4 regions of the Rhizobium lentis genome follow, and region 4 is predicted to be linked to each of the others. Evidence: predicted binding sites of a transcription regulator. Region 4 holds the regulator's gene; each other region holds the start of a gene.

Region 1 (2,200 bases), 350 kb from region 4:
CTGCACCCGGTCGGCCGCAAAGCGGCTGATCGAGTATTGCACCGGCACGCCGACGAGATCGGTGTTCATCGCCTTGGCGATCAGCAGGATCGCGCCGGGGGTGAGCTCCAGGTCGGCAAGGTCGGCTGTAGCAGCATGCGCTGCCGTTACCTCGGTCGTCGCCCGGACATAATCCGCCAGCCCGAGCTCGGCGAAAGCCTTGGTGATCGATTCGTGCTTGCGGTAGGCTTCGCCGATGCCGGCGAAACGTTCGGCGGGAAACCAGCTCGTCGCCTTTGACACCGGCCGCTTGTCGGCCTCGCGCAGCGTTTCCAGGCGGATCACCTGCGCTCCCGGCTTTAGGCCCAGCCAGCGGGCGATCTCGGCGCTCGCCTCCTCCTTTGCCTCCTCAAGCAGAAGACCGCGCATCTCGCGCGCCTGATCGCCGATGCCGGCCGTAAAACGGGTGCGCCGGGTGATCGGGAAGTTCAGTCGTTCCTTGCGCTCGATCAGCGTGCCGCGACCCTGCACCGCACGGACGATGCCTTCCTGTGCCAGCGCCGCCAGCGCACTGCGCACGGTATGCCGGTTGACGCCGAACTGCAGCGCCAGCCCGGTTTCCGGCGGCACCATGCCTGTTTCATCATAGGCACCGGCACTGATCGCCTCGCGTATCCGGTCGGCAATCTGACGCCAGAGCGCCACGCCGGTCTGCCTCTGCACCTGCTTCAATCCAGCCATTCCGCCCCTGCCACTTCCATGCCTATTGCCTTACAGCGCCCCTCGCGCCGCGAAAAGACGCGCCGCGAAAAGACGCGCCGCGCTGCAGGATGTCACACCCTTGTCACGACATCGATTTAAGTCTAGATGTATCTTGTATGGTTGTCTATATCAATAGACATTTGGGGAGAGCGGCGATGATATCAGCGGAGAAGAAAGACGCTGCCTCGCAGTCGGTATCGGGGCGCAAACGCGCCGCCGACCTGCTGGCGCGCGCGGAGCGGAGCGAACTCGAGGCCGTCTGGGATGCGCTGTCGGAAAAGCCTGCGGTACATCCGGTGCGCGGACCGGAGACTGGTTTGGTGATGGTGCGCGGCCGCATCGGCGGCGGCGGCACTCCCTTCAATCTCGGTGAGGTGACAATGACGCGGGCGACGGTCCGGCTCGGCTCGGGCGCTATCGGCCACGCGCAAGCGCTCGGCACCGATCGTGAGAAGGCCCGGCTTGCGGCGATCTTCGACGCGCTCTGGCAGAACGAAGCGACCAAGGATTTCGTCGAACAGGCGCTGCTTGCACCTATTGCCGCGCGAATCGCCGCTGCCGAGCGCCGCAAAGCGGACGAGACGGCAGCGACGCGGGTCGACTTCTTCACCATGGTACGGGGAGACAACTGATGGGCCTCACGACAGAAGCCTTGACCGGTGGCTTTGCCGACCCGGTTTTCCATGCCCAGAGCGTCTTCAAGATGCTGATGGACGGCATGGCGCGTCCCGGCACGATCCAGGCCGTTGAGCCCGATATCGCTCCGCCGGCGCCGTTCGGCATTGCCGCCGGAACCATCGCGCTGACGCTTTGTGACCATGACACGCCAGTCTGGCTTTCCCAGGGATTGGCGAAATCCGCCGTGCCGGAATGGCTCGGCTTCCACACCGGCGCGCCGCTGACCAGCGAAAAGGCCGAAGCGCAGTTCGCCTTCACGGAAACCGGCACCGCGCTTTCCTCCTTCGGCCTGTTTGCATCAGGCACGCAGGAATATCCCGACCGCTCGACGACCATTGTCATCGAGCTCGCAGAACTCGAAGGCGGGCGCAAACTGGCGCTGATCGGCCCCGGCATCCAGAGCGTGACGGAGATCGCGCCCGTGGGGCTGCCGGAAACCTTCCTGCGGCTCTGGACCGAGAACCGCGCGCTCTTTCCGCGCGGCATCGACATCGTGCTGACCTCGGGCAGAAGCTTCCTCTGCCTGCCGCGCACCACCAAGATCACAGCAACGGAGATCTGAGCTCATGTATGTTGCCGTGAAAGGTGGCGAGGCCGCCATTGCCAATGCTCACCGCTTGCTTGCCGATCGCCGCCGCGGAGACCGTTCGCTGCCGGCGATCGGCATCGACCAGATCGTGGCGCAGCTGGCGCTCGCTGTCGACCGGGTCATGGCCGAGGCCTCGCTTTTCGACCGCACGCTCGCCGCGCTCGCCGTCCGCCAATCGCGCGGCGACATGAT
Region 2 (2,200 bases), 760 kb from region 4:
CAAGGAACTGTACTACGCAGCCGACGACGTCGCTGTTGCCGGCCGCAAGGCGATCATGGGCGCGCTGACGCTCTATCTCGACTTCCTCAACCTCTTCATGTTCCTGCTGCAGTTCATGGGCAACCGCAGATAACAGGCGCACAGAGATCGAAAAGGCGGCTTCGGCCGCCTTTTTTATTGCGCCGGCTTTGCAGGAGTGGTTCTAGAGGAGCCCTGCCCTCCCGCTGGACCATCTGCCAATGTCCTTCCTCCTGCGCGATGCCTCGCAAGCCGACATTCCCGCGATCGCCGATATCTATCGCGACTCCGTCCTGAACGGTGTTGCGAGCTATGAGATCATCCCGCCCTCTGAGGCCGAGATGATGCAGCGTTTTGCCGCGATCGTCGGCCAGCAATATCCCTATATCGCCGCGGCAGATGTGGATGGAAACCTCCTCGGCTATGCCTACGCATCGGCCTTCCGTACCCGCCCGGCCTATCGCTGGATGGTCGAGGATTCGATCTATCTGGCTCCGGAAGCGCGCGGTCGCGGCATCGGCAGGGCATTGATGGCCGAACTGATCGACCGCTGCACCGCCCTCGGTTTTCGTCAGATGGTGGCCGTCATCGGCGGCGCAAGCCCCGCCTCGATCGCGCTCCATCTCAAGGCGGGCTTTGCGGAAGTCGGCCTGATGAGGGGCACGGGCTACAAGCACGGCCGCTGGCTCGATACGATGCTGATGCAGCGCAGCCTCGGCGACGGCATGACGACCGACCCGGATGCGTCCATCTATCCCGGCACGCTGTTTACTGGTTGATACGACTTATTTGTCGACGAGCTTCAGAGCCTTGTCGAACACCTTCAACACCTGATTCAGCTCGTGACCGCGCTTCAGGATCATTCCGTTGGTATTGACAACGGAATATGCGCCCTGCTTAGCCGCAAGCTTCGGGTTCTTCTCGATCCGGAAGAGCGGCATTTCGCCGGAGCGCTTGAAGACGGAAAAGACCGCCCTGTCCTTCAGATGGTCGATGGCGTAATCGCGCCATTCGCCCTCGCCGACCATGCGGCCGTAGATCCAGAGGATTGCATCCAGTTCACGCCGGTGGAAGGTCACCGGAAGCGGGTCCTTGCTTTGCCTGTATTCCCTGAGATCGACGACGACTGAGGAACTATTGTCGACGAATCGGCTTTCGCCGTGTCGCAAATCCGGCTGATCTGTCATCAGGTATCCCAAGGCCTCCGCTTGTGACAGGAGAGTGACAGTTTGCCCGAGCCGCCGCAAATTGCAAGAGTGCGGCCTGTCACATTCGGCCGCATTGCAGCGTCACACGTGCAAGGACGGTGGGCTGGGGAGGAAAGGTCGCTTTCTCCGCAGTGCCGCATTTCAGTCAAAACAGCGCCTCATTTGCAGGAGAATTATGCATCCCGGTTTGGCGCCAGCGCGCCAAAGGGCCCGGCGGAGCGTATCGACCTTAACCCCAGCCCCGAATACGCTCGGCCGGGCCGCCCGGCCCGTCATCCCCAGCTGGATGAACTCCTCAGATATTTTTGCCAGCCATCACTACGGTCGCGCCGAGGATCGCAGCCGGATCGCCGTCCGCGGTCGCTGCTTGCAGCAGGATTGCGCAGCCCTCGAGCTGCGGCCGCTGCAGGACGCTCGCCGGCAGCGTCAGACTGGTCGCCTTGCCGTCCCACATGCCGACGGTTTCGACATTGGTGACACTGTGCAGATAGGAGATCTTCTTGCCGCTGTTTTCGCCTTTTTCGACCTCGATCGTCTTTTCCTTGTCGAAATAGACCATGACGACATTGGCTTTGCCCTGTCCGGCGCCGATCTTGATCTCCAGTTCGTCGCCGCGCATCGCCGCGCTGATGGGAATGGTCAGGCCGTTGCCATCGCTGCTGTCGCTGTCGATCCGGCTGTTGATGCCATTCAGATCGGAGCCGGCCAGATGGCCGCGCCCGTTGACGATCGCCTGCGGCGTATAGACGTTGCTGCGGCCCATCGTCCTGGCATAGCCGTATTGCCGCTCGGTATTTTCCTTGGAGCTCAGCGTATCGGCCCAGCCGAGATAATTCCAGTAATCAACGTGATAGGCGAGCGCGATGACATTGCCCTGGTTCACCAGCTTGCGGAAAGCGGCATCAGCCGGAGGACAGGAGGAGCAGCCTTGTGAGGTGAAAAGTTCGACGACGCCTTTCGGCGTGCCGTCTTCG
Region 3 (2,200 bases), 670 kb from region 4:
AACATCGCATCCGCGCCGCTGAACGCTCCAAACAAAAACGGCCCGCCGGATTGCTGCAGAAGGTCGCGCCAGAGCGTTTCGATGCGGCTGATATCGTCCTCGACACCATCCGGCAGCGCGATCCTGGCTTTTGGCCGGCGGATATTCATCGGGCAGGCGGCGCGGAGCGCCCGGAAACCCGAAAGCATTTCCATCGAAACCGAACGGACCAGCGCCCGCGCAGCGCGATCTGTCGGCAGAAGGCCGGCATCGGGAGAAAGCTCGGCGGCATATTCGATGATCGCCAGCGACTCCCATATCTTCAATGCGCCGTGCTTGAGAAGCGGCACTCGCCCGGTCGGTGAAATCGCCTTGATATTGGGATTGCCACTGGGATAGTCGAAGGGGATCAGCACTTCCTCGAAATCGATGCCGGCGCCCGTCAACGCCATCCAGGGCCGGAACGACCAGGAGGAGTAGTTCTTGTTGGCGATGTAGAGTGTCGGTCTGTCCATGGGCTTCTCCCGTTCAGGCGTCGAAATCGAAGATCAGCAATTCGTGGAAATGGTTCATATCCTCGAACACGCAGAATGCCGGCGGCGTCAACTCGAAAACGGGAGCCTTGCGGCGGATATCCTCGGCCACGTCGTCGAGCATCGCCTGCCAGCGCGGCAAGGCCTCGTCCTCCAGCCGTTCAATCGCATAGGCGAAGGTGATGTGAAATTTGTAATCCTCATGGTTGGGCTGGCGATAGCCGAGAAGATCGGCAAAGGCATCGCGCCAGGCACGCATGATCTTGCGGTCCTTTTCCGTCGCCCCGTCGACAAGCAGACCCGATGGGCGAGCTTCGACGATGGCGACATTGAAGGGGTCGGTCATCGAAAAACCTTCGAGCCGCGCCGCCATCAGCTTGGTCATGTCGTCGACCGGCGTCTCGAGCGGGAGATCGTTCGGCCAGTATTCCGGCCGGCGCCTGGTCTCGATGATACCTTCGAAAAGCGTCATGTGAAGGCTTGATATCGGCGTGAAGAGAAACTGCTGGGCCTCGGGCACCACCAGATATTTCTCCCGCGCCTCAATCAGCACCGTCTGCGTCCGCGAACCTTTCTCGATATGGCAGACGACGGTATTGCCGGCTTCCGGCAGAAAGCCGCCGGCCTTGCGATAACGACTGCCGAGATGGGTGGGCGGGTTCGGATTGTGCGTCTTTGAATAAAGAAGAAGCTCGGGAGAAAATGTCGTGGGGGTCATGGGCGACTCGGGGCTCAGGTTGGACTGCATTCGCCCATATGGCAGAACCAAGAATGTCAGATGACGGCCGGTGCACCAGCCAGAAATCGGATTGGGCTTTCAGAAGCGCGATGTACAAATTTCAAAGGTCTGGAGCGCCGTTTGCGTGTCCGAGGACGCACGGCGCTCCGGTGGTGTCTAACGATAGGCTCTGATCTCATTCATAGATGCACTTGATGTAGTCGCCCGAACCTTGCCCACGCCGCTCGATGACGCCGGCAAGCCGGCGGAGGCCTCGTCCGGGTTTGCCGGCATTGCGGTCGATCGGGTTCGGCAGCGAGACGGCAAGCAGCGAGGCCTGGCGGCGCGTCAGCTTCGCGGCCGGCACCTTGAAATGATGCTGGGCCGCCGCCTCGATGCCGTAAATGCCGGGACCCCATTCGGCGATATTAAGATAGATTTCCATCAGCCGCCGCTTCGACAGGACGAAATCGGTGGTGACGGCGAGCGGAAGCTCCATCGCCTTGCGCACGAAGGAGCGGCTGTTCCAAAGAAAAAGGTTCTTCGCTGTCTGCATCGGGATCGTGCTGCCGCCACGCGTTGCCTGGCCTTTCAGCGTATCCTCGACCAGCATGCGCATCTCCGCCCAATCGACGCCGCCGTGAAAGCAATATTGACCGTCCTCGGACATCATCACGGATTGCACCAGGACCGGAGAGATTTCATCCAGCGATACCCATCTGCGGTCGTAGCCACGCAGCAGCACGAGATCGCGCAGCATCAGCGTCGAGACGGGATGGATGAAAGGCAGCAGGTAAAGCAAGATCAGCACGTAGGGGAGGATCAGCACGGCCAGCAAGGCAAGAACGATGCGTTTTAGCGCAGGCCGATTTTCGAACCATCGCCGACGGGCCGGCATGTCGGCGATATCCTCTCTGTCAGGCGCTATATCCAATGTCCCTAGCCCATTTCGCTCCCTTTCGTTCTCATA
Region 4 (2,200 bases):
CGTGACCCGCCAGCAGGGCGCAACGATGCTGAAGGAAGAGATCGAGGTCGATGGCGTCGAGGAAATGGACTATGTGCCGGCCGGCAACGTGGTCGTGCCGATTTCCCGCCGCCTCGGCCTGACGGAGCTGACCGAACGCACCTGCAAGTGGCCGGTCGGCGATCCGCTCAAGGACGACTTCCACTTCTGCGGCTGCGAATCCCCGGACAATTCGCCCTATTGCAGCTATCACCAGAAGCTTGCCTACCAGCCGGTCAACGAACGCCGCCGGGCGGCCGCTCGGGTGAGCTGAGGGGCGATCGCCGGACATGAAAAACGGGCCGAGCGGCCCGTTTTTTATTGGTTCGCGCCAATAGCGCCGCTCATTCAGCGTCGACCACCGGTCTCGACCCGTCCTTCGGCCCCCGCTTACATGCCGCAACGTCTCGATTCCCTCTTCTCCCCTGCGGGGAGAAGGTGCCCGTAGGGCGGATGAGGGGCCGGCGAAGCCGGTCCTTCCCAACAATGCCATGTGAACTTCGGTCGTGTTGGGCGCTTGCCGTTGACGTGATGGGATAGGTGATGACGGGAGGGTGTGCCGTGTGGCCCCCTCATCCGCCTGCCGGCACCTTCTCCCCGAGGGGAGAAGAGATTTGCCGCACTCTTTCCGTTCCCCACCAACCTCTCATGGGGCACGTCCCCTCACCCCGTCCGTGTTCGGGAGCTCAAGCTTCCATCGAATAACCGGCGCCACGGACGGTGCGGATGACGTCCTGCATGTTGGAGAAGTTCAGCGCCTTGCGCAGGCGGCCGACATGGACGTCGACGGTGCGTTCGTCGACATAGATATCGTGGCCCCAGACGCCATCGAGCAGCTGTGAGCGGGAGAAGACCCGGCCCGGCGACGACATCAGGAATTCCAAGAGGCGGAATTCGGTCGGGCCGAGGCGGACTTCGCGGCTCTTGCGATGGACGCGATGGGTTTCGCGGTCGAGCTCGATATCGCCGCACTTCAGCACCGAGGACAGCACCTCGGGGCGTGCACGGCGCAGCATCGCCTTGACGCGGGCGACGAGTTCGGGAGTCGAGAAGGGTTTGACGACGTAATCGTCGGCGCCGGTCGACAGGCCGCGGACGCGCTCGCTCTCCTCGCCGCGCGCCGTCAGCATGATGATCGGCAGCCGCTCGGTTTCCGGCCGCATGCGCAGGCGCCGGCAGAGTTCGATGCCGGAGACGCCGGGCAGCATCCAATCCAGGATGAGAAGGTCGGGCGTGCGTTCCTGCAGCCTGATTTCGGCCTCGTCGCCACGCAGAATGGTATCGACTTCGAAGCCTTCGGCTTCAAGATTATAGCGAAGAAGTACGCTGAGCGCTTCCTCGTCTTCAACAACTGCGACTCTCGGGATCATGCGTGTCCGTCTCCTCGCACACGAGCCTTAAACCGGGGGCGATTTAAACAGGCGTCCTGCGCAAATTCAGAAATTGGCTGCGACCTCTTTGCGCGCCCCGAACGGGCGCGCACGCAATCGATTGATCGGAAGATTATTCCGTCGCGGCGCCGACGGTGTTGGCGCTGTCATCCTTCGGGCGATCGCCTTCCGGCTGCGCGCCCGTCGCCATGTAATAGATCGTCTCGGCGATGTTGGTGGCATGGTCGCCGATGCGCTCGATGTTCTTGGCGCAGAAGAGCAGATGCGTGCAGCTCGTGATGTTGCGCGGATCTTCCATCATATAGGTCAGGAGTTCGCGGAACAGCGAGGTGTACATCGCGTCGATTTCGTTGTCGCGCTCGCGGATAGCGGTCGCCTTGTCGGCGGCCCGTGTCGTATAGACGTCGAGCACTTCCTTGAGCTGGACGAGCGCCAGCTCGGAGAGATGCTCGAGGCCGCGGGCGAGCTTGCGTGGAACGCCGGTGCTCTGGACGGCGATAACGCGCTTGGCGGTATTCTTGCCGAGGTCGCCGACGCGTTCGAGATCGGCGGCGATGCGGATCGAACCCATGATCTCGCGCAGGTCCGAGGCCATCGGCTGCCGGCGGGCGATGGTGACGATCGCCTTGTCGCCGATTTCGCGCTCGGTGTGATCGAGGATCACGTCGTCGGAGATGACCTTCTGCGCCAGCGCGGTATCGCCATTGACCAGCGCACGGACGGATTCGGCGACCATCTGTTCGGCCAGGCCGCCCATTTCGGAAATCCGCCTGGAGAGGAACTTCAGATCA

What was found. The regulator PhoB, encoded in region 4, activates phosphate uptake and scavenging genes when phosphate is short. The targets are predictions, from matches to a motif close to TGTCATNNANCTGTCAT.
Region 1: a site for PhoB is predicted at 811-827, ahead of phnG (phosphonate C-P lyase system protein PhnG). Genes of this name have one in related genera too.
Region 2: a site for PhoB is predicted at 1,229-1,245, ahead of J0663_RS07660 (DUF2794 domain-containing protein). Genes of this name have one in related genera too.
Region 3: a site for PhoB is predicted at 1,280-1,296, ahead of J0663_RS08075 (DUF1868 domain-containing protein). Genes of this name have one in related genera too.

The regions. Positions count from the first base shown of each region.
Region 1 is NZ_CP071454.1:2,000,837-2,003,036, reverse strand. Features, by position in the region: gene phnF (phosphonate metabolism transcriptional regulator PhnF) at 1-720, opposite strand, end outside; gene phnG (phosphonate C-P lyase system protein PhnG) at 897-1,373, shown strand; gene phnH (phosphonate C-P lyase system protein PhnH) at 1,373-1,981, shown strand; gene J0663_RS09510 (carbon-phosphorus lyase complex subunit) at 1,986-2,200, shown strand, end outside.
Region 2 is NZ_CP071454.1:1,592,194-1,594,393, forward strand. Features, by position in the region: gene J0663_RS07650 (Bax inhibitor-1/YccA family protein) at 1-133, shown strand, start outside; gene J0663_RS07655 (GNAT family N-acetyltransferase) at 240-797, shown strand; gene J0663_RS07660 (DUF2794 domain-containing protein) at 804-1,205, opposite strand; gene J0663_RS07665 (DUF1223 domain-containing protein) at 1,522-2,200, opposite strand, start outside.
Region 3 is NZ_CP071454.1:1,682,492-1,684,691, reverse strand. Features, by position in the region: gene J0663_RS08080 (glutathione S-transferase family protein) at 1-494, opposite strand, end outside; gene J0663_RS08075 (DUF1868 domain-containing protein) at 508-1,230, opposite strand; gene mtgA (monofunctional biosynthetic peptidoglycan transglycosylase) at 1,427-2,164, opposite strand.
Region 4 is NZ_CP071454.1:2,354,371-2,356,570, reverse strand. Features, by position in the region: gene J0663_RS11330 (GcrA family cell cycle regulator) at 1-292, shown strand, start outside; gene phoB (phosphate regulon transcriptional regulator PhoB) at 705-1,388, opposite strand; gene phoU (phosphate signaling complex protein PhoU) at 1,522-2,200, opposite strand, start outside.